Regions from separate parts of the Corallincola platygyrae genome, predicted to be linked through region 1. Evidence: predicted binding sites of a transcription regulator. Region 1 holds the regulator's gene; each other region holds the start of a gene.
The links. The regulator FNR, encoded in region 1, switches genes on or off when oxygen is low (the NO sensors DNR and NnrR bind a similar motif). The targets are predictions, from matches to a motif close to TTGATCTAGATCAA.

Region 1 (10,442 bases):
GGTGGCATCGGCTTCCCTAACCTGACCGACGGTGACTGGCTCTACGGTGGTGAACCAGAGACGATCAGGCAGACCTTGTTGCACGGCCGCGTCGCCGCCATGCCTGGTTGGTCGAGCATGGGTGAACAGGCCATAGAAGAATTGGCGTCCTATGTGCTGAGCCTGTCAGGTCGTAAGGTAAATGAACGCGAAGCGGCAGCGGGCAAACTCAAGTTTGCAGCCTGTGCAGCCTGTCACGGCGTGGATGGTAAAGGTAATCAAGCGCTTGGCGCACCGAACCTTACTGACAATATCTGGCTTTACGGTGGTTCTCGTAAAGCGGTTATCGAAACACTGGTTAATGGTCGTGCGGGTGTAATGCCAGCATTTAAGGACACTCTCGGCGAAGACAAAATACACATCATTTCAGCCTATGTGTATCGCTTGTCCAATCCTGAGAAACCAGCAGAATAATTCAGTTAACCTGCTTGAGAAAAAGCCGCTTAAAAGCGGCTTTTTTTATGCCTGTCACTAATTCTAACCATGTACAGGTTTTGTTAGCGCTATTCGTCAGTATAATGAGGCCGCCTAACTAAAAGAGTATTCCCATGCAGTCTCCCTGGTATAAACAATTTTGGCCCTGGTTCCTCATCGCTTTACCCGGCACAGCGGTAATTGTCAGCTTTACCAACTTATACATTGCCAGTAGCAACGCACCCGATATGGTGATCGATGATTACTATAAAAAAGGTAAGGCAATTAATCTTGAGCTTGCGCGAGAGAAGCGTGCTGCAGAGCTTGGTATCGTGTTAGAGGCTGCGTTTTCCGACAATAACGGCGGTGTTCAGTTATTGGTCACTCATCAAGGTACCAAACCTCAGCAATTTGGCGCACTAAAGCTGCATCTATATCACCCTACATTAAGCGAAAGAGACTATCACCTTACCCTTACATCTGATGCTCAAGGTAATTACAAGGCGGACCTGCCTAGTTCATTCAGTGGCAAGTGGCGCCTGACGATAGAGTCACTGACGGATGACTGGCGACTCCAGAATTATCTCGATTACCCAAATCAAACAAAGTTGACTCTCGCACCTTAAAACCTCTTGAATTAGGAAGCACCGCGCGTGGGTAACTGTTATCACTGTGGCGAAGAAATCCCGGCACACGAAAACCGTAAGGTAATGATTGATGGTCAGTCGCGCGCCATGTGCTGTGCCGGTTGCGAAGCCGTTGCACAAAGTATTGTAGATGCAGGGCTATCCAACTTTTATCGTTATCGCACCGAGCAAAGTGACAAAATTGAGCCACCCACAAAAGAACAACTGAACGAGCTGCTCGCTTACGACCTGCCTGAAGTACAGCAAGAGTTTGTCGCCGAGCATGAAACCTACCATGAGGCCGTTTTAACCGTTGAAGGAATACGTTGCGCGGCTTGCGCATGGTTAATTGAACATCAGTTAGGCGCGCTGGAGGGTGTCGTCCGCGTCACAGTCAATACCACAACACACCGTTTGGTGCTGCAATGGCAACCTGATGCTCTACCACTTTCTGACATCCTGACTCACATCCAAACCATTGGCTACAAAGCCGTCCCATTTCAACCCGGTGTTGAAGAAGCGGATTATAAAAAGCAATTTCAGAAATACCTGATCCGTTTGGGCATTGCGGGTTTGGCGACGATGCAGGTAATGATGTTCGCCGTCGGTCTCTATTTTGGCGTGTTCAGCGATTTGGATGAAGAGTTCCGCGATCTGCTCCGTTGGACCAGCATGATTATGGCCACGCCTGTTATCCTGTATTCATCCTTACCTTTTTACCGTAACGCCATTATCGGGCTTCGCGCTAAACATCTGAATATGGACCTTCCTGTGTCCATCGCTTTGCTTTTGGCTTATTCAAGCTCTGCCTACGCCACCCTTACCGGCACTGGTGAAGTGTATTTTGAGTCTGTCTCCATGTTCGCTTTCTTTTTACTGCTTGGACGCTTCCTGGAGATGCGTGCCCGTCGCAGAGCCAGCGAGATTGGCAGCAACTTGCTAAAACTTTTGCCAGCAAAAGCCAACTTAGTCTCAAATGTCGGAAGTATTGAACTGGTCGCCGCATCATCATTAAAAGCGAACGATAAGATCCGGATTGTGCCAGGAGATACGGTACCTGCAGACGCGAAAGTCATTGAAGGTGAAAGCCGATTTGATGAATCAATGCTTACTGGGGAAAGCTATCCTGTCTCTAAAAGGTTGGATGGAGTAATTTACGCCGGCACTGTCAACCGCGAACAAGTGGTTGTAGCAGAAGTGTTGAGGGATAGAAATCATTCCGTACTCAGCGATATAGTAAGGCTGCAAGCTGCTGCTCTAGATCAAAAACCTAAAGTCGCGATTATCGCGGACAAGATTGCTCGCTGGTTTATTCCAGTCCTGCTGATTATTGCAGCCCTGACCTATACAACTTGGTTGTCAATTGATGCCAACGAAGCTTTTTGGATCACGCTTTCTGTTTTGGTGGCGACTTGTCCCTGCGCTTTAAGCCTAGCCACACCCACCGCAATTACTTGTGCCTACGCAAATTTGAGCCAGTTAGGGTTAATGATTCGTCGTGGCCATGTGCTGGAGGCCTTAGCAAAAACAACTCACGTTGTTTTCGATAAAACCGGCACGCTAACTCATGGCAAACAGCAGGTAACGGAATTCAGGTGTTACCGACGGGATGATATTGAACGTGCTAAACAGATAGCGCATTCATTAGAAGCGGGCCAGCATCACCCTATCGCAAAAGCAATTTCTAGATATTGTAAAGAGCAACCAATATTGCCAGCGACCGACCATCAGACAATTGTCGGCCAAGGCGTGAGTGCGGTTATTGATGGACAACGCTGGTACCTGGGCCGTCAGAAGTGGTTAGATGACTTGGGTATCAAATCTTCAGATCTTTATTACGGCTCGAATGCAGTGCTCGCTAATGACACAATAGCCATTGCGAGTTTTGATGTAGGTGACGCGCTAAGAAGCGATGTGTCGTCTTTATTAGGCAAGTTCAAAAAACTTGATATTCAGGCCACCGTGCTCACCGGTGATGATTCTGAGAGCCACTACCTTACGCTTTTGTCTGCAGGACTAAAACGCGATAACTATCACGGTGGCCAGCTTCCAGAGGACAAACTGTCTCATCTCAAATCGTTACAGGCTAAAGGTCATAAATGTATCGCGCTTGGTGATGGCATCAATGATGCGCCTCTACTAGCGGCAGCAGATTGCTCCGTTGCGATGGGCAGCGGTACGGATTTAGCAAAAGTGAGTGCAGATACCGTGCTGCCCAGCAACAAGCTCAGCGTGTTGCTGGCTGCATTGGAACTGGCTAAACGCACCGCAAGTATTACCAAACAAAACTTGGGCTGGGCGCTGGCATACAACCTGTTTATCATCCCGTTAGCAGTTAGCGGCTATATAGCGCCCTACTTTGCTGCGCTTGGCATGAGCCTGAGCAGCCTACTCGTGGTAAGTAACTCGATGAGGTTATTAAAAACCAAATGAGCATACTTTATATCTTGATCCCCATTGCCATCGTTTTTGTCTTTATCGCCATTGGCATTTTTGTCTGGGCAGTCAAGAGCAACCAATTTGAAGATCTTGAACGTCACGGCAGCGACATTCTGTTTGATGAAGATGAGCCGTCAAAAAGGGACAAACAATAGTGGAGCCACTGCTATATCAACTTGGCGCAGCATTTTCAGTTGGTCTTCTTAGCAGTGGACATTGCGCGGGCATGTGTGGCGGTCTCTCCGCGGCACTTCTATCCGGCTCAAACGAACGAACTTTTTTAAAGGCCCTGGCCTTATCTGCCGGCAGAGTTTTCAGTTACGCTGTGGCAGGTTTTCTGGTCGCACTCACGGCATCTGCTCTAACGCAACTAGCCGAAGCGAAGCACTGGATAGTGACAACCCAGATACTTGCCGGTGTCATGGTGATTTTAGCTGGGTTATACATTACAGGCTGGTACCGTGGCCTAACCTACATCGAGCGCGCAGGTGCAGGAATTTGGAAACGTCTTCAGCGTCTAGCAAAAGCTTTTTTGCCTATCCGTACGATTCCCACTGCATTCTGTTACGGCCTCGTTTGGGGATGGCTACCGTGCGGGCTTGTCTACAGCACGTTGACCTGGAATTTATCTGCAGAAGCGGCATGGCACGGCGCAGCCGTTATGTTTTGTTTCGGACTGGGTACGCTTCCATCTATGTTGTCCCTAGGCATGTTGGGAAACCGTGTTGCAAAACTATTAAGTAATCGAGGGTTTCGTAACCTCGCGGGAGGATTTGTGATCGCTTTGGGGTTGTTTACACTCTTATCCGCGCTTGATCGCAGCACTTGGTTCTAAACATGTGAAATTGAGTGTATCATTAATTAACTGAGATCAATTTTAGGTAAAGTATGGGATACGATAAAGCCAGTGGAGCAGCAGGCTCACGAGTTATGAACGGCGCGTGTGCGATTCATTGTCAAAACTGTAGTATCAGTCAGCTCTGCATACCCTTTACGCTAAATGAAAATGAACTCGACAAGCTTGACGAGATCATTGAACGTAAAAAGCCAATCCACAAAGGCGATGAGCTTTTCCAGGCCGGTGACGAACTAAAAGCGCTTTATGCCATTCGTTCGGGCACAGTTAAGAGCTATACCATCACTGAACAAGGCGAAGAGCAAATCACTGCTTTCCACCTTGCCGGTGATATCGTTGGCTTTGATGCAATCAACACGGGTCAGCATCAGAGCTTCGCACAAGCACTAGAAACCGCCATGGTCTGTGAAATTCCCTTCGAAACCTTGGATGATCTATCCGGCTCAATGCCAAAGCTGCGTCACCAGGTAATGCGACTGATGAGCAACGAAATTGTTGGTGACCAGGAAATGATCGTGCTGTTGAGCAAGAAAAGCGCAGAAGAACGTTTGGGTGCTTTTATCTACAGCCTTAGCCGCCGTTTTGGTGAGCGTGGTTTCTCTCCTAAAGAGTTCCGCCTAAGCATGACCCGAGGCGATATTGGTAACTACCTTGGTCTTACGGTTGAGACTATTTCACGCTTACTTGGTCGTTTCCAGAAGAGCGGAATGATAGAAGTAAAAGGCAAGTACATCACGGTACTTGACGACGATCAGCTCACTGAATTGGCGGGTGCGTCAAACGAATAAACATCTAAGTCGCTGGATCTTCTAATGGTTGATCCAGCGCAACCCTCCCCCCTATCACTTTCTCTCTAAAAGTCCTACATTTAACTACGAGCCCAGTGTTCTATCCTTAGCTCTGTTCTACTCTTTTAGGGTTTGGAGGATGTATGGCCAACTTCACATCAATTCTTGTTGTGGTTGATCCCACACGAAATGAACAGCCCGCGCTTAACCGAGCTGTTGAACTCGCCGTAAAGACCGGTGCAAGCCTGAAGGTCTTCCTAGCTATTTACGATTTCTCTTATGAAATGACCACTATGCTTTCGGGTGAAGAGCGTGAAGCGATGCGAAGTGGTGTTATTGCACAAAGAGAAGAGTGGTTGTCTGAACTAGTTGAGGCGTACAGCGATAAGTCGTTAACCATTCAGGTTAAAGTCGTATGGCATAACCGCCCCTTTGAATCAGTTATTGAAGAAGTGCTCAAAGATGGCCACGACATTATTATCAAAGCGACCCACGAACACGACAAGCTGAAATCCGTCATTTTCACCCCTACTGACTGGCACTTGATGCGTAAATCCCCTGTGCCCGTGCTTCTCGTTAAGCAACACGCCTGGCCTGCCAATGGCAATATTCTTGCGGCAGTGAATTCAGGAAGCGAAGAGGAAGCACATATATCCCTGAACGAACAGATCATTACTGAAGCCAACGATATGGCGGGCCTGCTGAAGGCCGACGTCCATTTGGTCAATACCTACCCCGGTACTCCTGTAAATATCGCCATCGAAATTCCAGAGTTTGATCCTAAGTCATATAACCAGGCAGTATGCGACCATCATGTCAAAGAGTTGCATAGGGAAGCGGAAAAACATGGCGTTTGTACCGCAAATTGCCACGTCAAAGAAGGTTTGCCTGAAGACGTTATTCCCCGCCTGGCTGAAGAGCTTGATGCAGAGTTAGTTATCCTGGGTTCTGTTGGACGAACCGGACTTTCCGCTGCCCTTATCGGCAACACAGCGGAACATATTATCGATAGCCTTAACTGTGATGTTTTGGCCCTAAAACCAGAAGGATTTGTATCACCTATACAACTTGAATAAGTCGGCAATCCTGACGCAGCAGCACACCCTACACATAATTACTAAAAGGGGTGATTGCAATTATTCACACCTGTGTGAAACCTTGCAAAGGACGATAGCAATGAGAATCGAAGAAGGCGAAGCGCTGCTTGATCAACTAAAAGAAACAAAAAGCGCGTTTATAGAAAGTATTAAAGAGTGGGTCTCTGACCAACCAGAAGAGGCCTGTATCAAAACCCACCTCCCCATGGGACTGTATGCGACTATTTATGAAGGCCAGCCGAGAAAGTTCTTAGAGGGGGTTCAAGTCACCTGCGTTAGTGAGCAGGCTATCCAAGACTGGTTAAAACATATTCCTGACTCAGCATCGATGAAACAAGTGTTTTCCGAATGGTTTGGGAAATATGATTCGAATGAAACAACGCCCTTCCCCAGCCAGTCCTTAATCGCTTCCAACGACGCCATTATCTTCGGTGAATACTCAATGGAATATAGCGACATGCAGCTGGTTGAACTGTTGCAGCTTTATCGCTTTTTTATAAAGGTTTATCCGCAAAAGGTGTGCCCTCAGGTAGAACAACCTGCCGTAACATCATCTCTGAGTTTAAAACGCATGACGGTTGCGCCGTTTAAGTTCGCCCGTCGTTTTGCTGGTGCCCACCGCTAACAGCATTTGTTCCCATCTCAATTTGGTTTGATAAGGCCTTACTAAATAGGCCTTATCAAGTCGTGTTCCTAGCCGTATAATACGCGCCCTCAAAGTGATGTGGAACAATTCAGATGGCAACCCCAAAAGCACAATACAACGCCAACAAGCTTCAAAAGCGGTTACGTAATGCCGTTGGTCGCGCGATAGCCGACTTCAATATGATTGAAGATGGTGATCGTGTGATGGTGTGCTTATCCGGCGGTAAAGACAGCTACACCATGCTGGAGATCTTAGGCTCTCTGCAAAAGAGTGCACCCATCCACTTCGATTTGGTCGCGGTAAACCTGGACCAAAAGCAACCAGGTTTCCCCGAGGATGTTTTACCCGCTTATCTTGACTCGCTTGATATCGAATACAAGATCGTCGAAGAAGATACCTACAGTATTGTGAAAGACAAAGTGCCGGAAGGTAAAACCACCTGCTCGCTCTGCAGCCGATTAAGACGGGGTGTGCTTTACCGGACAGCGAAAGAACTTGGTATTACCAAGATTGCACTTGGGCATCACAGAGATGACATTCTGGAGACACTGTTTTTGAACATGTTCTTTGGTGGGAAACTAAAATCGATGCCGCCAAAATTGGTTAGCGATAACGGTGAACATGTGGTTATTCGCCCGCTTGCATACTGTCGAGAAAAGGACATCATTCCTTTTGCAGAACAGAAACAGTTTCCCATCATTCCATGTAACCTATGTGGTTCTCAAGAGAACCTGCAGCGTAAACAGGTAAAAGCCATGCTTAATGAGTGGGACAAACGATTTCCTGGCCGCATAGAAACCATGTTCCGAGCTATGCAGAATGTGGTCCCCTCCCATCTCGCCGACCCATCACTGTTCGACTTTGCAACGATAAAAGCCACCGGCACGCCTGTCGAAAATGGCGATACGGCATTTGACCGAGAGTCTTTTGAAGACACATCGATGACGTCGCCGGAGTTCCAGCCAGTGCAAACATTGGACGTTGTAGAAGTCAGATAGTACAGACAGGGCAGTCAGTAAAAAGGCGCCTACTGGTGCCTTTCTACTTTGTTGCTAACCACAATGAAATTCTTGATGGTTGAGAAGAAAAGTGCAAACTACCCATCTCGCTTAGTTGCTTGAGACTAATGAGTTGCTGTTCAGACACCTCACCTTGTTCAATTTCAGCGCCACTAGCGCTCAAATATGAAACACTCGAAGGCACCTCAAAATCTACAGTAATCCCCTGCTGGTTTGGCAATAAAATACTTCCGACACCAGCAAAGTCGCGCATCAATGCATACAGTTGTTCCGCTTTGTTCTTTAGATCCTGACTGCGATAATCAGTTTGCGGGCGCTTTAGCTCAAGTGAAATGCTTAATTCACAGGCTGATTCGGATTCAACGGTAACGAACGCTTTATCAGAATAGAGCTGTTTCTCATAGGGAATATACAAACGGCCCTTAGCTGTATATACAAGAGGTAACTCATAGTTTTTATTAAAGATTCGCCCACCTGTAATATCACAAGGCTGATCTTTGGCATTGACCTTATAAAAATAGAAACCCACATCGCTATCTGCATAATTGCCTTTATAGAGCACTTTTAAACGCTGATAGAAAGGCTTGTATTCCATGGTGACCGATTCGAAGCTTTCTCCCAAGGCCTGCTGCATCGGTAGAAGACAGCATAGCGACAGCACCACTAGTTTTGACTTTATCATTGCGTGACAACCTCTCGAATCAATCCCTGGTTCTGCCGCAACATCGCTTGAAGCTCATCGACGTAGGCTTCACCTCGCTCTGAATATGCAGTTAGTCCCTCAAACAATGAACTCGCCTCAACTAAATTACCCTGTTGATGGGCGATAAAGCGAAGGTCCCGAAGGTGTTTGTATGAGGGATGAGTATTGAGATTTTTGAAATAAGCCGAGATGGCTTGCTCCATGTTGCTAAATGCCGCAACCTCATGAACTGCGTTTTCATCACGATGCTTTGGCACCAAGCCACACCCCTTTTTGAAACACCAGAGGCCGAAAAGGTTATTGCCTTCCCTCGCAAATCTGGAAGTACCCCACCCGGACTCATTAGCCGCTTGGATCAAAACGAACTCTAAAGGGAGAATGTCCAAACGCTTTAGCAATGCGTCGAGGCTTTCAACTGACAGGTCGAACCTATCAAGGCGGTACGCGACTGCAACAGCCTGCAACCTATACAACGTTTGATTTGAAAGGTGCCCTTTTGACTCCAGCTCATCACGCATCTTTAAGATTTGCAACCGCTCTTGGGTGATGCGGCCATTAAGCGCTTCTACATAAGGCGCCAGATAAGCAAAAAACGCTCGTTTTCTTGCCTTAGTATCTGAAATCTCTGCAAAAACAGGCAACCTAGTTTCCTGAACCTGCTCGCCACTCGCTTGGCTTGTAATCTGGTAGTGACGATGCAGCCAAACCATTAACAGCAGGCTAAACGAAACAACTAGAACACCTGCTATGAAAACCTTATCTCTCTTAACCATACGACTTAACTGGTTCAATACGCTTTTAGCTGTTAGAAGTTAGGCAGAAAAACTGCCCTGATCGTCGCTGGTGCTGTCAGACGGTACGTTTTCCGGCTCCTGCTCCAACTCCTTGAAAATCTCTTGATACATAAATCCTTTAGCGTAGTAGAGCATGGGTAGCCCCCAAATCAGCACCAAGCTGAATGCCAAAGTACCTTTAACTGCATCCATACCCTCTCCTGACATGTAGACTGCCATTGGCAAAGCGCCCACCGCCAGTACAGGTGTGATTGCCAGAAAGACTAAGAATACTTTGAACCACTGATGGTGTGCAGCGCGAATAGAAATAATCACCGACTGCATCGGAGATAGCCCTTTTTCCAGCATTAGCATCAAGGCAAAAGTAGTGCCTACCGCAATATAAATGCCGGGAAGAATCAGCAGTATCAATCCCACTTGCACAAGGAAAGTAATGATCACCTGAACCAATGCCAGCGGCGCAAAATACTTGAGGAAGTTAAACATGTCGGTCACTGCGATGGGGCCACCTCGCGTGCGCCTTAGAGCCATCATATCGAGCCCGGCCCAAAACGGCGCAGCCACAAGCGTAGCGACCAGATTACCAATACCACTCATACTCTGGTTATCTTCTGCGCCACCACCAAACATCATGACGATCCCGTACTGAACGCCAATGCTTACCGCCATCGCAAACACGAAGCCAATAATCACAGCTAACTTGTCTGCCTTGGTAACTTCCCAGCTTTGCTTTAAAACGGACTTAACACTGAACGTGTATTTGCCTGAAATGGCGCGTTGAATGACAGGGTTGTTTTTAGGATCGTTGAACATCAGCATCTAATCAGAGTTATTGTTGGCGGCAATTATATAGACCTGTGCAAGATGAAGATAGCGGTACACTTTCAAACAAGCTAATCGCCATACTCTCGCAGTCAAACCAGGTTATCTCGGTAAATGCAGCGCGCCTGAACCTGACACAAAGTTTGTATCAAGCAGACTGAAACGCCCACTATAGTGCCCTTCTGCGGTTGATATGTTG
Region 2 (10,442 bases), on a different contig from region 1:
CGGCAGTTACGACAATGACCACAGGTGATGTGGCCCTCGCCAGAGACGCGATCACCTTCACTGAAACCACGGACCTCCTGGCCCATAGCAACCACTTCGCCAACATACTCATGGCCCACAATCATGGGCACGGGAATCGTGTTCTGCGACCATTCATCCCACTTATAGATATGCAAGTCAGTGCCACAGATGGCGGTTTTGTGGATCTTAATCAGCAGGTCATTGTGGCCCAGTTCTGGCAGTGGCGCCTCTGTCATCCAGATGCCCGGCTCCGCCTTGAGCTTAGCCAGCCCCTTCATCATGGTCATGAGATCACCTTCAACTCTTTACCGACTTCGATAAAGGCATCGATAGCCTGGTCAAGCTGCTCGCGGGTGTGCGCCGCTGACATCTGAGTACGGATCCTTGCCTGCCCCTGAGGAACGACAGGGAAAGAGAACCCAACCACATAAATACCACGCTTGAGCATCTCATCAGCCATCTGGCTGGCCAATTTGGCGTCACCCAACATCACTGGGATGATGGCATGGTCGGCACCAGCAAGGGTAAAGCCGGCAGCTTGCATACGCTCGCGGAAATACCGGGCGTTTTCATTGAGTTTCAGCCGCAGTTCGCCGCTCTCTTTGAGCAGTTTAAGTACTTCGAGTGACGCCCCAACAATGGCTGGCGCCAGCGAGTTAGAGAACAGGTAAGGACGACTGCGTTGACGTAACCAGTCGATCACAGGCTGTTTTGCTGCAGTGTATCCGCCTGAAGCTCCACCCATCGCTTTACCCAGGGTGCCTGTGATAATGTCGACACGACTCATCACATCGCAATATTCGTGGCTGCCGCGGCCCTGCTCGCCGACAAAACCCACCGCGTGAGAATCATCAACCATCACCAGTGCATCATACTTATCTGCCAGATCGCAGATTGCTTTCAGATCTGCAATAACACCGTCCATTGAAAACACGCCATCAGTCGCGATCAGCTTAGTGCGAGCCCCCGCTTCATCCGCCTGCTTCAGACAAGCTTCCAGCTCAGCCATATTGTTGTTGCTGTAGCGGAAACGTTTGGCTTTACAGAGGCGGACACCATCAATAATCGAGGCGTGATTGAGGGCATCAGAGATAATGGCATCTTCTGGGCCAAGTAGCGTCTCAAACAGACCACCATTGGCATCAAAACAACTGCTGTAGAGGATAGCGTCATCCATTCCCAGGAAATCAGAGAGCTCTCGCTCAAGCTGCTTATGTAGGTCTTGCGTACCACAGATAAAGCGCACAGATGCCATACCAAAACCATGGCTATCCAATGCTGACTTAGCCGCTTCGATCAGGCGTGGGTGATTAGCCAAACCCAAATAGTTGTTGGCACAGAAGTTAAGTACCTGCTGGTCGCCGGTTACCGCGATCGCGGCTTGTTGAGCACTGGTGATGACGCGTTCTTGTTTAAACAATCCCTGCTCGGTAACTTCCTGTAACTGCTGCTGCAGTCGGTCGAAAAACGCCTGATTCATTGATAGACCCCGTCTGAGACGCCGGCATAGAAGACCGGTAGAAGACAAATTTTAGCCCGCTATTTTAAAGCGGGTGGGCGCTTTATGAGGATAGTCCAGGTGGGGATTTCACCGGGTTTACAGTCCAAAGGATGTAAACCCTTACTTACAGCCACAAATATACAGATGGCTGATCAATCAGATTTGATAAGCGACTTATTCTTCTCGCAGGTTGTTGGCCAGAGTTTCTACAAACTGCTCCAATTCACTCTCGGACCAGCCTAAACGCTCGGCCACATGTTCAGCAAAATGGTGCCAGTCATTCTCTGTTACCAGCGCTTCACTTGCCACCATGATTGCCTGGCGAGCAATCTTCAGAACCACAATCATCTTCACCAAGCCTTCTGATGCATCTGCATCAATCAGGCTTTGTTCAGGGGAATACTGCAGATAGATAGCCTCAGCAACGGCTTCTGGTAGGTGCCATTTCTCAGCTAAACGGGCGCCGATAGCGATGTGAGAGGTGCCGTAACTGGCCATCTCCTCTTCAACCACGGCATCCCAACCACTGCAATCCGCGGTGGCTTTGACACGACCATAATCGGCGAAGTTGTGCATCATCACCGGCACACCCGCCATATGGAACAAGCCCATCAGATAGGCATTATCCAGTTCATCTCCCATGCCCAAACCTTCAGCGACCATGACACAGGCGTTGGCAACATTGGATGCGGTGTCCCAGAATGCTTCGAGGTGATAGCTGTCCGCTACCATGTTTCGCAGAGCGACCGCTCGCACGACGGCGTAAACCCGGTTCATGCCTAGCAACATAACGGCCTGATGAATAGACTCAATGGTTTTTTCGCGTTTATAGGCGGCGGAGTTAACAACCTGAAGGACACCAGCCGAAATACTGACATCCTTGGCGATAGCGTCGCCAATCTTCCTGATATCAGGCTCGTTTTGCTTGAGCTCTTCACTTACCTGCAGCAACACTTCGGGGCGCGGTGGGATCACCACGTTTTCCAGCACCTTACTTTCCGATACGCCAGTTGCGATCGCCATCAAGAACTCCAGAACCTCAGTAACACGGTAGATAAAGGCAGATTAGAGCAGAGTTTGCTGATTTAAAAGTGAACAATGCGAATCTCTTCAAGCCGTTTTGTACTCTGTGATCCACAGACAAGTTGCAACAGGCAGGTTACACTATTTGGATAACTAACCAGCTACAGACTGGTCCAATTCGTTTTCCATCTAGGAGTCGCGTGTGTCCGATACTTTGACCATCATTCAGCCTGACGATTGGCATATCCACCTTCGTGATGACGCCATGCTGCATACCGCCGTTCCCGCAACCGCCAGGGTGTTTTCGCGTGCCATCGCTATGCCGAACCTGCAGCCGCCGGTAGTCACCCCTGCGGATGCCAAGGCATATTATGAGCGTATTCAAGGTGCGACGCCTGCAGAGAGTAACTTCACGCCATTGATGACTCTGTATCTCACAGACAACACCACTCCAGAGATGGTACGGGAAGCGGCCGCCGGCGGCCTGGTTAAAGCCTGTAAACTGTACCCAGCGAATGCGACCACCAACTCAGCCCACGGCGTGACGGACCTGGCAGGTTTAGATGCCACCTTCGAAGCGATGGCAGAAGTAGGCTTGTTGCTGCTGGTTCACGGCGAAGTCACGGCTGACGAGATCGACGTGTTTGATCGTGAAAAGGCGTTTATAGATCAACACCTAAGCAACATTGTGGCTAAGTTCCCACAGCTGAAAGTGGTGTTTGAACATATCACCACTAAGGATGCTGCTGAGTTTGTGTTTGCCTCAGATGCCAACGTCGCAGCGACAGTGACACCACAGCACCTGATGTACAACCGAAACCACCTGCTGGTTGGCGGCATCAAGCCCCACAATTACTGCCTGCCCGTGCTGAAGCGCAATATCCACCAGCAGGCGCTACAAGAAGCCGTTGCCAGTGGTTCTAATAAGTTCTTCCTTGGCACCGACTCTGCTCCTCACCTCAAGCATACCAAAGAAAGCGCCTGTGGTTGTGCCGGTTGTTACAGTGCACCCGCTGCGCTTGAGCTGTATGCAGAGATCTTTGAACAGATTGGTGCCCTGGATAAATTGGAAGCCTTTGCCAGCTTCAACGGCCCAGACTTTTATGGCCTGCCACGCAATACCGGCACAGTGACTTTGGTACGTGACCCCTGGCAGATCCCTGACACCGTAGATGTTGCGGGCGAGCCTATGGTGCCCTTCTATGCTGGCAACACGCTGCAATGGAAAGTTAAGTAGTCTGAATTACCAATAAAAAGCCGCGCCTTAGCGCGGTTTTTTATTGCCTGTCGCACTGATGATCTTCACCACGCCACAACTCGTAAGGTTTTGTTATTCCAAACCACTTCCCCTATCTTGGACATAGGGATAAACCACAGACGTATGGGTATCAAATGAAGATTCTAGCTTTTATCTCTCTGCTGCTTATTGTGTTTGCAGCCCAGGCAGATGACCGCTTCGCCAAGGTGAAGATAACAACGACTTCACTGGGTAACGGGATCTATATGCTGACCGGAAGTGGCGGAAACATTGGGGTATCTGCCGGAGAAGATGGCATGCTAATGGTGGATGACCAATATGCTCCCCTGGCGGATAAGATTGCGGCGGCACTGAAAGAGCTTTCACCCAACCCACTTAAGTTTGTGGTCAATACCCACGTTCATGGCGACCACACAGGCGGCAATGCGCACTTTGGCCAGCAGGCCACCATTTTTGCTCATCACGCTGTATTAGAGCGCCTGTCTGAGAACAACGAGTTACCCAGATCCGCCATGCCCGTGGTGACTTACGATGATGGGGTTACGTTTCACTTCAATGGCGAGACCATCAGGGTCGTTCATTATCCCAGCGGCCATACGGATGGTGACAGTGTTATCTGGTTTAAAAACGCCAACGTCCTGCACATGGGCGACCTGTTTTTTAGCGGCAGATTCCCGTTTATCGACCTAAAACGCGGTGGTTCTGTGATGGGCTATCTGAACAATGTCAAAGCCATCTATCAGCAAACTGATGACAATACCAAAATCATCCCAGGCCATGGACCATTGGCTACCAAAGCCGATCTGGCCACCAAGATACGAATGTTAGAAACACAAATCGATTGGGTGAAGAAATCAAAAGCCGCTGGTAAATCCGCCGAGACGCTAAAAGCAGAAGGCGTACCCACGGAGTGGAAGTCCTGGTCGTGGCGATTTATTGATGAGCACCGCTGGATAGATACCCTGTATCAGGGGCTAGAGTAGCTAACTAAGTGACAATGGCGCTATCTACTGCCTCTCACACTCAGTAGGTCAGCGTCCTTGGTATCTGTTAGCCTTACCTTCAGAAAAAATAATTCTCGCAATATAGCTGTAGGTTAGAAGATTTTAGCGCCAACTTACCCCCAATATCCCTTCCGTTAGTAACTTCTTCCTACAACTAGCCCTATTCTGCATATTGATCCATGTCAATTTCTGTTTATAATTTTCAGAAATTTCTGAAACTATAAAAACTATGAAAATGACACCCATGATTGAGTCTTTGGTTCTCCACTTTGGGGAGATGGGGAGCCGCTGGGGATTCAATCGCACCGTAGGCCAGATGCTGGCTCTGATCGTGTTGAGCGAAGACGCGCTCAACGCTGATCAGATCCGTGAAGCGCTCAATGTTTCACGGGGCAACGTCAGCATGGGCCTTAAAGAATTGCAGTCGTGGCGGCTGATCCAACTTCGCCATTTGCCTGGGGACAGAAAGGAGTATTACGCTGCGGCAGGCTCTATTTGGGATATGGCCAACACGGTATTCGAAGAGCGACGCAAGCGTGAGATAGATCCTACGTTATCGCTGCTTCGCAACAACATCATGGATGACACTAATGAAGCGCCACCAGAGCGTTATGCCCGCGAGCGTGTCACGGAAATTCACGACTTGCTGGAAACCATTACCCAGTGGAGCGCCGAGCTGCAACGCCTGAGCCCAGAGAAGCTAAATACGCTGATGCGTTTGGGCGCAGGGGTGAGCAAAGTGCTCGATATTTCAGAAAAGTTCAAACGTGGCAGCGCTGATAAAGGCTGACACATTTCATTTGGTGACCTTGGGGTTTTAACACCCCAGAATTTCTAAGGTAACGCTATGTTAGATACGCTGCTGCTTTCCCGAATACAGTTCGCGGCCAATATTAGCTTTCATATCCTCTTTCCCAGCATCACGATCGCACTGTGCTGGTTGCTAATGTATTTCAAAATCCGCTTCGATTTCTCCAAAGATCCGGTGTGGATGCGTGCCTACCGTTTTTGGGTGAAAATCTTCGCACTTTCCTTTGCCCTCGGCGTCGTCAGCGGCATCACCATGAGTTTCCAGTTCGGTACTAACTGGCCTGGCTTTATGGAGAAAGTTGGTAACATTGCCGGACCGCTACTGGGTTACGAGGTGCTGACAGCTTTCTTCCTTGAAGCAACCTTCCTCGGCATTATGCTGTTTGGTATCAACCGAGTCCCACCGTGGTTGCATACCCTGGCTACGGCTCTGGTTGCACTGGGCACAACCATGTCAGCATTCTGGATTATTGCGCTGAATTCCTGGATGCAAACACCTGTGGGCTTTGAGATGCGTGAAGGCGTCGCTCACGCCGTCGATTGGTGGGCAATCATCTTTAATCCATCGTTTCCTTATCGATTAACCCACGTACTGATTTCGTCCGGCCTTACCGCGTGTTTCCTGATGGCAGGGATCTCTGCCTATCGCATCCTCAAAGGCGATGACAAGCGCGGGCCAAGACTGACTCTTAAAACCAGCCTGATATTTGCCGCGATTTTGGCCCCTGCCCAAGCGGTGGTTGGAGACTTCCATGGTCTGAACACCCTTGAACATCAGCCGCAAAAAATCGCTGCGATGGAAGGGGTTTGGCATACAGAGAAAGGTGCACCACTGCTGCTGTTTGCCATTCCAGATCAGGAGAATCAGACCAACCATTTTGAGATCGGTATTCCGAAAATGGCCAGCCTGATCCTGACCCACGATCTGGATGGTGAAATCAAAGGGATCAGTGAATTTGGAGATGACCACCCGCCAGTGGCCCCCGTCTTCTACTCATTCCGGGTCATGGTAGGTATAGGCATCCTGATGATTGCCGCCGCCTGGATTGGCGTATGGCAACTTAAACGCAAAGGTGAGCTTTCCCCCTGGTTACTCAAAGGTTTGGTTGTGATGACCTTTGCTGGCTGGGTCGCCACTCTGGCTGGCTGGTACGTCACCGAAATTGGTCGTCAGCCTTGGATCGTAACGGGCGTTCTCACAATTCAAGACGCCGTCACAGATGTGCCACCCGGTAAAGTCTGGTTCAGTTTCACCCTGTACATGGTCACCTACGCAGTGTTGTTAGTGGCATACATACGTACCTTGTTCCTGATGGCACGCAGGGCGATTGAGATTGAAGAGATCAGCCCGGAAGAGAATCCCAACTTCCACCAACTGGATAACAAATCAACTACGCCTGCAGTTGAAGGAGGCAAAGCATGATCCCAGCAGATTGGTTACCCGCTATTTTTGTCGGCCTGATGGGGCTGGCAGTGCTTATCTACGCCATTCTGGATGGTTATGATCTGGGGGTTGGTATCATGCTGCCGCTGGAAAATGAAGCCCAGGCAGACAGTATGATCGCATCCATTGGTCCGTTCTGGGATGCCAATGAAACCTGGCTGGTACTGGCCATTGGTCTGCTGCTAATCGCCTTCCCTGAAGCTCACTCCGTGGTCCTGAAAGAGCTATATATCCCAGCGGCTATCATGTTAATCGGCCTGATTATGCGTGGTGTCGCTTTCGACTTTCGCGCCAAAGTGGCGGTTTCCAACAAACCAACATGGGATAAGACCTTTAAGGCAGGTTCATTGATAACCGCTCTTGCCCAGGGTTATATGCTGGGTATGTACGTGATGGGCTTCGAGCATAGCCTAACCGCTTATATGTTTAGCGCCTTGGCGGCCTTTGGTGTCGCCGCAGCATACTGCTACATCGGCGCCGCCTGGTTGGTGATGAAAACCTCTGACGAGCTGCAATTGCGTGCTGCAAGATGGGCACGCCGTGCTGGCTGGATCTGTTTTTCTGGGGTACTGGCGGTATGTGCGATGAATCCATTGGTTAACCCAGATATTCTCAATCGTTGGTTGAGCTTCCCGAATGCGCTGTTTGTTTGGGCGATCCCTGTGGTTTGTTTTGCCCTGTTTGCGGTGGTTGACCAGGTGCTTAAGCGTTTCCCACTGGATGAGGACAAAGGCTGCTGGCTGCCGTTTATCGGCGCTATGTTTATCTTTATGTTCTGCTTCAGCGGTCTGGGGTACAGCTTCTTCCCATATATCGTGCCGGGTAAGCTGACCATCTGGGAGTCAGCCAGTGCGCCGGAAAGCCTGCAGTTTATTCTGTGGGGGGCGATTGTGGTGGTGCCAGTGATCCTGCTCTACACCTTTTTCTCCTACCGCGTATTCTGGGGCAAGGTGCAGGACCTGAAGTACTATTAACAGCAGTTGTTCTGGGCTAGGGCCCGAATAAAGATTCATATATCCAAGCGGGCACTTCGGTGCCCGCTCTTACTATTGCCAAACATCGCACGCGTCGATAGCCAGGCCCTTCAAACCTATCCAATCTGGGCCACAAAAACCTGAGTTGTTTTGAACTAAGTAACCAGCCCTCCACCCGCTCAACATGTATACCCGATAAATTAGCACCCGATAAACGTAGCACCGGATATCCACGGTTGATGCCACTACCACTCTTTGCAAAACAACCAATAACAGCCGCCGGTTGCCATTTACCCGGAACCGATTGCAGGTAATGGTGATTGCTTTCGCCCGGCATCAGTGTGCCATATACAAACAGATGCTCTGTTTGGCGCTGTTCCATGGATGTGCCTAACTCTTTGTTTAGGAATAACTTTAATTTGAGCTTGGTTCAAATTTTAAACACTTCAGCTCGAAATTTAACCATTTTTTCTTTATGGTTTTTATCCGCTTACTGATGTTGTAGTTATGGATATTAAAATGAAATCACTGATCTCGCTTACCGCACTCCCACTTATGCTGACCTGCAAACTCGCTTTTGCTTTTCCCATTGCAGATCCCGGCACTGAAGGACTGGGCGTGGTGGTGAAGCAGACGGGTTCTGTGGTTGCGACTTATCTTGGAAATTCAGCAGATTACAGCAACGACCTGTATCTGATGCTAGATGCGTTTGGCAACCCGGGTGACGATGGCGATACCAGCAACGACCTATTTATCTTTAACAATCACGCGTCGAATATTGGCGATACGCTGGATCTGGGCTCATTTGACGCGGGTGACGAGCTGATCTTCAGATTAAACGTCAATGACACCAGCTATCAGTTTTTCACCGGCGACAGCACACGCAATCCAGACGGCCAAGCCCATGCACGGGTCCAGTCTGAGTGGCAGCCGGGTGAGACTTTAGTGAGCTTTGAAGACCTGTTTAACGGCCCATTCGACTTTAATGATCTGAGCTTTTCGTTTACTAACACCCGCGCAGATATCGACGTACCTGCGCCAGCAGCTGTCACCCTATGCCTATTGGGCTTAAGCCTGCTGACATGCCGCAGAAAAAACGACAAGCGCGCGTGAATACGCCTTACATCAACGCGCGTTAAGATTGGCCTGTTTTTCGTTTGGCCTGCTTGCAGGCCGTTTGCCAGGCAAACAGGGCGCCTTCTCGGGCGTCCTCGACATGGTCCAGCGTCACTTTCACAAAGCCTAGCGGCTTGCCCTCATCATCACGCCCGACAGCGGCCGACACCCGATATAACCGTTCAGGCTGCTCAGTTCTTACCGCGATAATCACGCCTTCACGCCGCTTAATAATCAGAGGCGTACCGTCAGCTTTTTCAAAATTGGGATTGGTGATGTGTTTGATGCGTTCAACCAGCAAGCTCAGGCTCCTACAGCACTTTTGTTGATAAAGAAAATGCGGCGCTGTTTATAGCATAGTTGAACTGAAAATAAGGCTGAGAATTCGCAGGTCAGAGCAGACTGAGTCAATATCAAGGTTCATCCTGCGTGACAGGTAAATCTTGCCGACTGCCCCACTCGCTCCATGAGCCATCATAAACCGTCAGGCTGTGATGTCCGAGCAGTTCAGCGACCAAAGCAAGAATACAGGCGGTGACACCAGAGCCACAGCTAAAGATAAATTTCTCAGCATCACCAGCCTGAGGCTCAAACAGCGGCCTTAATTGCTCGATAGGTTTTAATGTGCCGTCTGCATTTAGCAGAGAGGCAAAAGGAAGGTTTTTGGCGCCCGGCATATGACCCGAGCGCATACCAGGACGAGGTTCAGCGGCCTGACCTAAAAAGCGCTCTCGCCCTCTGGCGTCCAACACACATACTTCTTCTTGGTTAAGCGCTTCGAGGACTACCGCAGCATCACAGAATATTCCGACTTGAGGCTTGGCAACAAAGTTACCTGAATCCAGTGTTGTGACCATGTCATCGGTGGTGGGTGAGCCTGCGGCTTTCCACGCTGGTAATCCACCGTCTAATACCTGTACCTTTTTATGGCCCATGGCGCGGAACATCCACCAAGCTCTAGCTGCAGAAAACAGCCCCAATGTGTCATACACAACAATATGACTATCCTGATTTACGCCCAGCTCACGCACCTGTGCCTGAAACTGATCTGCAGGGGGCATCATGTGAGGAAGTGATGCCGATTTATCACAAATCTCGGTATCAAAATTGAAGTATTTGGCGCCAGGAATCATCTCGGATGGTTGATAAGCAACCTTTCCTTGGGGCGTCGGCATCAGCATGGTGGCATCAAAAATCACCAGTTCTGGTTGACCAATTAACGCCGCCAGGGCTTCTACAGAAATAACTGGGAGCATAGCGTCTGAGTCCTCAATAGCAGACAGTCCCGGGG
Region 3 (10,442 bases), on a different contig from region 1:
TTAGTAACCACTTTTTCAAGTAGTTCGGTTTCACCCAGCACAGAACAATCGGGTGCTATTGACGAACTCAGCACAATAGATTTCTGTTCGAAAAGCGGTCGGATTTCCAAAATCGTCTGGCTAACAACTTGATCAAGCAATACCAGCTTAGCTTCTTTATCTCCTTGAGCTTCCATCTTAGCCAGTTGCAACACCTGCTCTACCATTCGTAACATACGATTGGCGTTAAGCTCGATCTGTTCCAATAACTGACCACGCTTTTCTGATGTGACTTGATTCGATTTCAATTGATGTAATGGGCCAAGTATCAGTGTCAGAGGCGTGCGGAATTCATGGCTGATGTTGGCAAAGAGCGCCCTTTTCTTTTCCAGAATGGTTTCTGTTACATCCGCCTTGTTAGCTGCCAATTTTCGCTTACTACGCTGAAAATAGGCGAGAAACGAGATAGCCAATAGCAACAATAAACTGCCAGACAGCCAAAAATTACGTTGATAAGCTTGTGCCGCAAGCTCGGTTTCTCGCAGTGCATTCTCCTGCTCAAGCAACCTGATGGAGGCTTCTTTCTCAGCAACATCAAATTTTTGATGAAGTTCTTGGGCTTGTTTTCGCATTTCGGAGCTTTGCAGCCCCAACGCACTCGTTTGGTATTGTCTAAGGTAAGTAAGGGCTTGCTGATAGTCGCCTAACGCTTCGCTTGCATTTGAAAGCCCGAGATAAAGTTCAGCTCGATAGGCAACCAGTGCCCGTTTCTCTACCTGCGCCAGCGCCTGCTGATAAATCTGCATCGCTTTTTCAGGCATACCTTTGCCAAGATATGCCTCCCCTAAACGCACAGCTATCTCAGGGCTGATAGCTCCTGCACTCAGGTTATCGGAAAGTTCTAACGCTTTTTCAAACAGCTCAATGGAGCGATCTATCTGCTTCTTTCGCGCATAGATATCTGCGATGTTTTGATAGGCAGTCGCTAAAGCACTCTCCGGTCCGTGTTTTTGGTAATAATCTAATGCCGACTTATAGCGACTCATTGCGGCATCGTACTCACCCTCTTGGGCATCGATGTTGCCAATCAAACTGTATACACGCATCAGGTCGTTGCCACGTTTGTGTTCGGCAAAGATCTGCTCTGCCTGCAATAAGCGCTGACGAGCGTTTTGTAGCTGCGAGAGATCGAGCTGTATCTCACCGATATTGGTCAGGGTTCTCGCCACTGAAATGGGGTTTTCGTATTGTTCCTTGTATACCAGCGCCTCAATGAAATACTGCATAGCCAGATCTGGCTTACCCAGTAGGCGATAGCTGACACCAATGTTGTTTAAAGTAGACCCGAGCCGGCGCAGATTGCCGCGTTTTTCGTCACTGATACGTAGTCGTTTGAATATATCAAGGGCCACCAAAGGGTTGTCATGATAAAGATAGATAGACGCAATGCCATAATCAGCACGATGTATCAGTTCATCATCATTAATTGCCAACGATAACTCACGGCTTTCCTGATAGTACGCCAGTGATTGTTCGGGTTGACCGACCGCTGCATATGCGCGCCCAAGCAGATAGGCAACGCGGGATTTTTTGTCCGTCGAGTCGGCCCGCTCAAAAGCAACCTCCAGCTGTGGGAGAGATTGAACAGGCTTTGCTTCTACGTCCGCGATAGCTGCGGCAAAATGGGGTTCGAGATGAATTTGAACAAGTTCAACCGCCACAGTTTTCTGCGAGAAAATAATCACAAATAGCCAGAAGGACAGCACACAGTGCTGAACAAATTTAGCTCTCATGCAGATGGCAAACCGTTTTAGTTAATAACTTGTTAATTTCAGGCTGTGCCAGTCTATGTGAATGGTAGATAAAGACAAGTCTTTCCCGGGCACTGTAGCAGCTCTGGCTCGTGTTTTTGAGTTAGCTCTCAATCGCAACCAACAATCATATTGAGCGAACAAAAGAGTTTGTTGCTGCGAACGCAAAGGCATCGCTAGTAACACTGGAAATTAAAGTTACCATGTAAAAAAAGCGCACAAAACGCGCCACTCCGGTAGTGATTGAAGCATAGAGTTCGGGCTAACACATTGCGACTATGTGTTAACCCATATGTCAGGCCCAGGGAGAGCCTTAGCAGGTCGAATCGTCGGCTGGAGGTTCTTTCATCGCTTTTGATATGAACATCCAGGCGTAATAGCCGAGCAACACCACAGTCGCAATAACTACAGCCATAGACATCAGACCGATCGCGTCACCAAACAGCAAATCCATCCACAGTTCCATGCTTATTCTCCGCACAGGAAGATACCCTCCCATCCTATGCAGACATTGGCGCCACAAACTGACCGAAATCAATCAAACGGTCACAGCGAAAGCCCAGCGAACAGATTTGTGATCAGGTAAACATTCAACGTTAAGAGCAACTTTGCAGAACCCGACGTAATTTCTGATCAAACACCAACAAAGCTTCATCAGTCACGTTTAACGCAGGCATCACCCTCAGCAAGTGTGGTCGTAACCCATTCACCAACAGGCATTCCTGGAATGCCCTCTTCTCAATTTCATGGGCATCCACCTGATGTGAGCCATGAGTATTCAGGGCCAACAACAAACCGCGACCATAGACATGGCCCAACTCAAAATCGTCAGAGATCTGCGTCAGCAAACTCCGGAGTTTTTCAGCCTGGCGACGAACATTTGCCAGGAATGAGGGCGCCGCTACCTCTTCCAACACAGCCAATCCTGCCGCTGCAGACAAGGGGTTGCCGCCGAATGTACTTCCTTGATCGCCGGGTGAAAAGCATAGGCAGTGCTCCTGGGCCACCATCGCTGCGATTGGGATGCCCCCACCGAGACCTTTGCCTAACGTAAGGATGTCTGGCTTGATACCATAATGTTGGTAGGCAAAAAGCTCTCCTGTACGACCAATTCCGGTCTGTACCTCATCGATGATGAGCAGCAATTTGTGTTTGTCACATAAGACTCTTAGTCCAAGCACAAACTCTTTTGATGCCTCAACAACGCCACCCTCCCCTTGGATCAACTCCAGCATAATGGCAACGTGATCATCACTCAGCATTGCCTCAACCGCACTCAGATCGTTAAACCGCACCTTATCAAAACCATCCACTTTGGGTTCGAATAGCGGACCAAATGCAGGTTTACCAGAGGCGGACATGGTTGCCAGTGTGCGGCCATGAAAACCATCTTTGAATGTGATCATGCGATAAGCGCCCTTCTTATGCAGCTGCCCCCATTTTCTCGCAAGCTTGATGGCCGCCTCGTTTGCCTCAGCGCCTGAGTTCACAAAGTTAGCTCTGTCCAGCCCAGAGAGTGTTGTCAGCTTATCCGCTAATTGCATCACTTTGTCGTTATGATAAGCAGGGCTGGGTGTGAATAACCTATGTGCCTGCTGGCTTACTGCGTCAGCCAGCTGAGGGTATGCATGTCCCAAACAGTTAACCGCCCATCCCTGAACAAAATCCAGGTATCGTCGCTCGTCACTGCCTACCAGCCAATCCCCCAGACCCGAGACAAAATGAACTTCTGGTTTATCTAGCAGATGAATCAGTGACGACATAAGTTTCCTCCTGGCAAGCAGCCCTTCCGAACAGGCATGCCTCACGAAAAGTTTATTGGGTACCGTGTGTCCTACACATCGCCGCTCCTGCACGTTAGCATGCCCCACGAAGTGTTTTGGGTACCATGTGCCCGCGGCATACCGTGTGTCCTACACATAAAAAAACCGCGGTACAAAATGTAGCCGCGGCGTCCAGTCAAGAAATCTATTAGGAACTAATAACCGAACTACGCGCTGTCCAGTGCACGGCGTCGGCGGGTCTCAGAAGAAAAAGTGACTATAAATGCTTTCATAGTGAATAATTATTAGCAGAGATGCCTAAATGTTGCAAATTTATTGCGACAATTTGTGATAGCTCCGAACAACTTTTGACTTGGATTTGAGTGACTGGCAGTGATTGCAGAAATAGTCGACAGCGCCACACGCTTTAAGGGTTTCGACCTCTTCGCCACAAACATCACAATTAATACGCTGGGAAAAATCTTGCTGACAATTTGCACAATGGAAGGTTTTGTCTTCAGCTTGCAACAGACCATGACAGTCAGGACAGTGAGCATGGGACATCGAATTTCTCGCTTTGAATCAATCTATTCTTTAAGTGTAACAAGGGCCACGAATGTGGCCCTTGATTAAGTACTATTTCTTTTTATGAAACTTCATCATCCGACGACGTTTGTGTTGCTGAGACTTGGTTAGTTCCTGTTTCTTACCAGCAAATGGATTCACGCCTTCTCGGTATTCGATGCGAATAGGCGTTCCCATAATTCCCAACGAACGGCGATAGTAATTCATCAAGTAGCGACGATATGATTCAGGCAAACCACTAAGCTGGTTGCCATGTATCACGATTATCGGTGGGTTATACCCGCCCGCGTGAGCATAACGAAGTTTAATTCGACGCCCCTGCACCATAGGAGGGTTATGATCCTCAACCGCACCTTTCAGGATACGGGTCAACATGGACGTGTTAATGCGCTTGGTTGCCGACTGATAAGCTTCCTGTACCGATTCGAACAAGTGTCCTACACCCGTGCCGTGCAATGCAGAAATGAAGTGCAATCGCGCGAAGTCGATAAACCCTAACCGGCGATCCAACTCGCGTTTAAGATCATCTTTTACTACCTGATCAAGGCCGTCCCACTTATTCACCGCCAGCACCAGCGATCGACCGGCATTAAGCGCAAAACCCAGAATGCTCAAATCCTGATCGGAGATCCCCTCTCTCGCATCCAACACCAACAAAACCACATTGGCATCCTCAATGGCTTTCAGGGTTTTGATTACGGAGAATTTCTCAACCGCTTCGGTCACTTTGCCACGACGACGGACACCTGCGGTGTCGATCAATACATATTCCTGTTCATCCCGTTCCATCGGAATATAGATCGAATCTCGGGTGGTGCCAGGCATGTCGTACACAACCACACGCTCTTCACCCAAAATACGGTTGGTTAACGTCGACTTACCAACATTCGGACGGCCGATAATGGCCAATTTGATTGGCATATCTTCGAACGGTTGGCGTTCAGCGTCTTCTTCAACCGCCTGCTCGTCATCTCCAAACTCACCGTCAGCCCACTCATCATCTTCCTCTGACTCTTGGTGCAGAGCAGCCATCTCTTCGAGAAACGGAGCAAATGCCTGATCCAACAACTGAGTGACACCACGGCCATGCGCAGCGGCGATACCATGGATATCGCCGAGAGCCAGACTATAGAAATCGGCAGTAACTACGTCAGCATCAACTCCATCGATTTTGTTAGCGACCAGAAACACAGGCTTGTCCTGGCGACGAAGATGTTCAGCGATAGCTTCATCAGCACTGGTAACACCGGCACGGGCATCGACCAGAAACAGCACTGCATCGGCTTCTTCTATCGCCTGCATAGACTGATCGGCCATTTCAGCATCAATGCCCTCTTCACCACCGTGAATACCGCCAGTATCTATCACCAGGTATTCCATATCTCGGTAGCTTGCCTGGCCATATTTTCGGTCCCGGGTCAGTCCAGGAAAGTCAGCCACCAAGGCGTCTCTGGTGCGGGTCAGGCGGTTAAACAGGGTGGACTTACCAACATTAGGACGTCCAACCAAAGCCAACACAGGTGTCATTTATAACCTCATTTAAATAGCAAAAAACCCCGGCATCGCCGGGGTTCTGAGCAAAATAACTCTACCGGTCAGGGCATACGAACAGCGCTAACTGTTCCATCTCGAGACTGCACATACAGCGTCTCACCAGCTACCACTGCAGATGAGTATAAACCGTCATCACCCACTTCCAAGCGCGCCACCAGCGCGCCAGATTTAGGATCTAACCAATGCAGGTAGCTTTCAAAGTCACCAACTACAACGTAGTTGCCAAAAGGGACTGGTTCAGTGACACCACGGTTTTCGAGCTCACGATTACTCCAAAGCTCCAAACCTGTGCGACGGTCAATGGCATATACATGCCCTTTATAGTCACTCAAATATAGATTGAAACCATCAATGCTGAAGCCTCGATAAGAGGAGTACTCACGCTGCCACAGAGCACGACCACTGCGCATTTCTAAGGCCTGCAGATATCCGTTGTAGGCAACCGCATAGATAGTGCCCGCAACAACCAAAGGATCAGCATCGACATCAACAATTCGGTCGAGATCGCTACCGGTTTTTGGTGGCGCGGCATCCTGTTCCCAGAACTCAATACCATTGGTGATAGATAGTGCAGCAATCTTGCCATTGGCTTTACCAAGAATAATGCCGCCTTGTGCTGTTGCCGCAGAGCTGACACCTCTTAGCGTGAGTGATGGTAGCTCCTGTTGGAACGTCCAGAGTTTTTCACCGCTGGCAGCATCTAACCCAAACAGTTTACCGCTGCCGGTATTCACCACCACAACACTCTGGTCCACGGTTGGTGGAGCTAAAACTTCGGCGTCGACCTCGACATCCCACAGCAACTCTCCGGTCTCAGCATCAAGCGAGATCACGCGCCCTTTTTCTGTACCGAAAAAGATCTGCTTATAGCGAGCGGTAATACCGCCAGAGACCATGGCATTGATTCGTTCGTCAAACAGCCAACCTGGTTTTTTCCGTGTGACGTCTTGCTCCCAAACCTCATCTCCGGTTTCCAGGTCTAGCGCCACCACATCACCAAATCGGCTGGCCGCATACAAATTGCCGTAGGCTACGGCAGGGCGGAGACGGGAGTAGTAGTGCTCAACACCATCGCCAACCTGATAGTCCCAAACTACGTCGGGTTCGAACTGCTCTTCGATTTCAGGCAGTTCGGCGACTTTGATTTCGTCTTCATCATCGCCCCACAGAGAACAACCAGACAGTGCCAAGATACTGGCAGCAAACAACAGCGCTTTGCTTAACTGACCCATCAAGCCCCCTACTCTGCTGCTTCTATCACAGCGAGCTGATTGATTTTGCTTTGCAGCTGTTCGTTAACTTCAAAACCACCGGCATCAACAGCAGCCTGATAAGCAACGCGGGCTTTTTCAACAACGCCCTGGGCAACGTAAACATCACCTTTGAGCTCTTCAACCGCAGCGGTAAATGCCGCATCCAGCTTGTTAGACTCAAGTGTTGTGATGGCTGCATCGAGTTCCTGCTGACTCAGTTGCAGGCGAGCCAGACGCATAACCGCTACTGGGTACAATGGGTTATCAGCTTTAGCATTGGCAATCACATAACTGAACTGCGCTTCAGCTTCAGCCAGTTTGTCGTTATCAACCGACAGTTTAGCCAGTTGTAAAGCGGCCATCAGGCTGTAGTTGTTACCCTTATTACCATCGATGAATGCCTGCAGCTCAGGTGCTGCTTCATAGCCCTTAGCATCAATCGTCGTTTGTAACGCTTGATAACCATCTGATGCTGTTTCTTTGGCAGAGATCTGGCCGTCCTGGTAAAAACGCCAGCCGAATACGGCGACAAGCCCGACAATCACACCGACAATGACGAAGTTACCATTGTCCTTCCACCACTTTTTGATCGCCTCGACCTGTTGTTCTTCGGTGGTATAGATTTCCACTGCGTTACCCTTCCTTAAATCAATTCACTAAGCAGGTCAGAGACCTGTGCAACTGTCACTGTTTGCTGCGGCACGTCCTGCCTCAACCATTTTACGGTGACAGTATCATTTTCAATTTCACTTTGCCCCAAAATAAGTGCGACCTGTGCCCCTACTTTGTCAGCGCGCTTCAACTGTTTTTGGAACTTGCCGCCACCACAATGCAGCATCAGGCGAAGTTCTGGATTATCACGGCGCAATTGCTGGGAAAGCTTCGCACCTACTTTGGCAGCCTCATCGTTTGCCACAACAAGATAGGCATCCACTGTTGAACGAATACTATCGAGCTTGCCAAGTGACTCAAGCATGAGCACCAAACGCTCCATGCCCATGGCGAAGCCAACAGCAGGCGTCGTTTTGCCACCCAACTGCTCCACTAAGCCATCGTAACGACCACCAGCACAAACAGTTCCCTGAGCACCCAGGCTATCTGTGACCCACTCAAAAACAGTGCGGTTATAGTAATCTAAGCCGCGTACTAATCTATCGTTGAGTTGATAGCGGATCCCCATAGCGTCGAGTAGCTCACACAGTTTCTTTAAATGTTGCTGTGATTCCTCGTCCAGATACGCATCCAGCTTGGGGGCATCGACCAAAACAGCCTGCACGTCAGGATTTTTCGAGTCCAGTACACGCAATGGATTAGTATGCATTCGACGTTTGCTGTCCTCGTCGAGACTCGATTCATTTTCAACCAGGAATGCAGTCAGTGCTTCGCGGTAGTTAGCACGAGCTTCGTTGGAGCCGAGTGAGTTAAGCTGCAATTCGACTTCGTCTTCGATACCGAAAACTCGCCAGAGTTCGGCCGACAGAGCAATCACTTCAGCATCAATTTCGGCATCTGCGACACCAAACGCCTCAATACCAAACTGATGGAACTGGCGATAACGCCCTTTCTGAGGCCTTTCGTGGCGGTACATGGGGCCCATGTACCAAAGACGCTGTTCCTGGTTATACAGCAATCCAGCCTGGTTACCTGCTCGCACACACACGGCAGTACCTTCAGGTCGAAGCGTCAGGCTATCGCCGTTACGATCTTCGAAGGTGTACATCTCCTTCTCAACGATATCAGTGACTTCACCGATACCGCGTTTGAACAGGTCTGTACTTTCCACGATAGGGAATCGAATTTCGCTGTAACCAAAACTGGCTACAACCTGGCGGATTTTTGCTTCTACCTGCTGCCAGGCGGGCGTATCCGCTGGGAGGCAATCATTCATGCCTCGAATAGCTTGGATCTGCTTTGCCACGAAGAGGATCCCTACTTCAGATTAAAATTTAGAGCGCGCATTATAGGGAGTTTGCAACTAAACGTAAAACGGCCTGATAGGAATTCAGGCCGTATTCTACGGGGATATAATGCCGCAAAGAGGTGTTTGAGTGAATGCGGTTAATCGACCGACTTGATCTCAATTTTCTGTGACGGATCTTCCCTCGATACACGGGCACGAATTTTGGCTTCTAATTGATCGATAAGTTGCGTGTTTTCAAAGCGCTCTTTCTGTCTGACACCGTCCTCATAGAAGCCGCTCATGCGATTAGCGCCAGTCACACCCATATCCGATACCAACGCCTCACCAGGCCCATTCACAACACAGCCAATGATAGATACGTCTAATGGCGTCACGATATCTTCGAGTCTCTCTTCCAGCGCGTTAACCGTGCCGATAACATCAAACTCCTGGCGTGAGCAGGTCGGACACGCGATAAAGTTAATACCGCGACTTCTCAAACGCAGCGATTTAAGAATATCAAAGCCGACTTTGACCTCTTCAACCGGATCGGCAGCCAGTGATACACGCAATGTGTCACCAATACCTTCGGCCAACAGCATGCCTAAACCAACTGCAGACTTCACACTGCCAGCACGAGCGCCACCGGCTTCGGTAATACCAAGGTGCAGTGGTTGCTCAATCTGTTTCGCCAACAAGCGATAGGCGCCCACGGCCAAAAACACGTCGGAGGCTTTCACACTGACCTTAAACTGATCAAAGTTGAGGCGATCAAGAATGTCGACATGACGCATAGCCGACTCAACCAGCGCTTCAGGTGTTGGCTCACCATACTTTTCCTGAATATCTTTTTCTAACGAGCCGCCGTTAACCCCGATACGGATAGGAATGTTCTTATCTCGCGCAGCATCAACCACAGCACGGATACGCTCCTCTTTTCCAATATTGCCAGGGTTAATACGCAAACAGTCGACACCATACTCAGCCACCTTCAAGGCAATGCGATAGTCGAAATGAATATCAGCTACCAACGGCAAATCTACCTGCTGACGTATCTGCTTGAACGCTTCTGCGGCGTCCATGGTGGGTACAGATACACGGACAATATCGGCACCAGCGTTTTTCAGACGATTGATCTGCGCAACCGTGGCTTCGACATCTGTCGTTTCCGTATTGGTCATGGACTGCACGGCGATAGGAGCACCACCACCCACAGGCACATTACCTACCATTATCCGCTTGGATGGACGGCGGCTAATAGGCGATTCGCTAAACATAACTTTTACTCTTGAGAGGGGATGGTGAAACGGGCTCTCTGACCCGGCTTAAACTTAGGCTTAGTATACGGCAAACCACCGTATTGGATCTCGACCGCCTCTGGTGCGCCGAGAACAAGTTGATAAGGCGGGCGACCATCCAAGGTCATTTCGTAATCTTTACGCTTGATACCAAATGCCAGGCGCTCACCCGTCGCATCTTCAATGCTCACCCAACAGTCCTCAGTGAAAGTGAGCGTAAGCTTGGTACCCGCCAACGACTCTTCTGCTGGGGCTGGGGCAATCACCTCTTGCTCGGGCGCTACGGCTGCAGCGTCAGG

Region 2: a site for FNR is predicted at 4,980-4,993, ahead of ABEA14_RS08430 (GbsR/MarR family transcriptional regulator). Genes of this name have one in related genera too.
Region 3: a site for FNR is predicted at 2,315-2,328, ahead of ABEA14_RS03725 (DUF3149 domain-containing protein). Genes of this name have one in related genera too.

What each region holds. Positions count from the first base shown of each region.
Region 1 is NZ_BAABLI010000014.1:130,283-140,724, reverse strand. It holds gene ccoP (cytochrome-c oxidase, cbb3-type subunit III) at 1-453, shown strand, start outside; gene ABEA14_RS11935 (FixH family protein) at 588-1,079, shown strand; gene ABEA14_RS11930 (heavy metal translocating P-type ATPase) at 1,107-3,512, shown strand; gene ccoS (cbb3-type cytochrome oxidase assembly protein CcoS) at 3,509-3,673, shown strand; gene ABEA14_RS11920 (sulfite exporter TauE/SafE family protein) at 3,673-4,353, shown strand; gene fnr (fumarate/nitrate reduction transcriptional regulator Fnr) at 4,449-5,162, shown strand; gene uspE (universal stress protein UspE) at 5,306-6,238, shown strand; gene ABEA14_RS11905 (hypothetical protein) at 6,339-6,884, shown strand; gene ttcA (tRNA 2-thiocytidine(32) synthetase TtcA) at 6,998-7,903, shown strand; gene ABEA14_RS11895 (DUF2987 domain-containing protein) at 7,947-8,558, opposite strand; gene ABEA14_RS11890 (glucosaminidase domain-containing protein) at 8,603-9,268, opposite strand; gene ABEA14_RS11885 (YciC family protein) at 9,440-10,234, opposite strand; gene ABEA14_RS11880 (YaeQ family protein) at 10,346-10,442, opposite strand, start outside.
Region 2 is NZ_BAABLI010000009.1:59,577-70,018, reverse strand. It holds gene tdh (L-threonine 3-dehydrogenase) at 1-299, opposite strand, end outside; gene ABEA14_RS08450 (glycine C-acetyltransferase) at 305-1,501, opposite strand; gene ABEA14_RS08445 (HDOD domain-containing protein) at 1,697-2,545, opposite strand; gene pyrC (dihydroorotase) at 2,748-3,782, shown strand; gene ABEA14_RS08435 (MBL fold metallo-hydrolase) at 3,938-4,786, shown strand; gene ABEA14_RS08430 (GbsR/MarR family transcriptional regulator) at 5,037-5,597, shown strand; gene ABEA14_RS08425 (cytochrome ubiquinol oxidase subunit I) at 5,655-7,040, shown strand; gene cydB (cytochrome d ubiquinol oxidase subunit II) at 7,037-8,035, shown strand; gene ABEA14_RS08415 (gamma-glutamylcyclotransferase family protein) at 8,052-8,417, opposite strand; gene ABEA14_RS08410 (hypothetical protein) at 8,555-9,148, shown strand; gene ABEA14_RS08405 (hypothetical protein) at 9,171-9,452, opposite strand; gene ABEA14_RS08400 (sulfurtransferase) at 9,565-10,407, opposite strand; gene ABEA14_RS08395 (hypothetical protein) at 10,421-10,442, opposite strand, start outside.
Region 3 is NZ_BAABLI010000005.1:238,162-248,603, reverse strand. It holds gene ABEA14_RS03730 (tetratricopeptide repeat protein) at 1-1,772, opposite strand, end outside; gene ABEA14_RS03725 (DUF3149 domain-containing protein) at 2,104-2,256, opposite strand; gene ABEA14_RS03720 (acetylornithine transaminase) at 2,387-3,553, opposite strand; gene ABEA14_RS03715 (zinc ribbon domain-containing protein) at 3,887-4,117, opposite strand; gene der (ribosome biogenesis GTPase Der) at 4,190-5,665, opposite strand; gene bamB (outer membrane protein assembly factor BamB) at 5,734-6,924, opposite strand; gene ABEA14_RS03700 (YfgM family protein) at 6,933-7,574, opposite strand; gene hisS (histidine--tRNA ligase) at 7,589-8,863, opposite strand; gene ispG (flavodoxin-dependent (E)-4-hydroxy-3-methylbut-2-enyl-diphosphate synthase) at 9,004-10,122, opposite strand; gene ABEA14_RS03685 (RodZ domain-containing protein) at 10,128-10,442, opposite strand, start outside.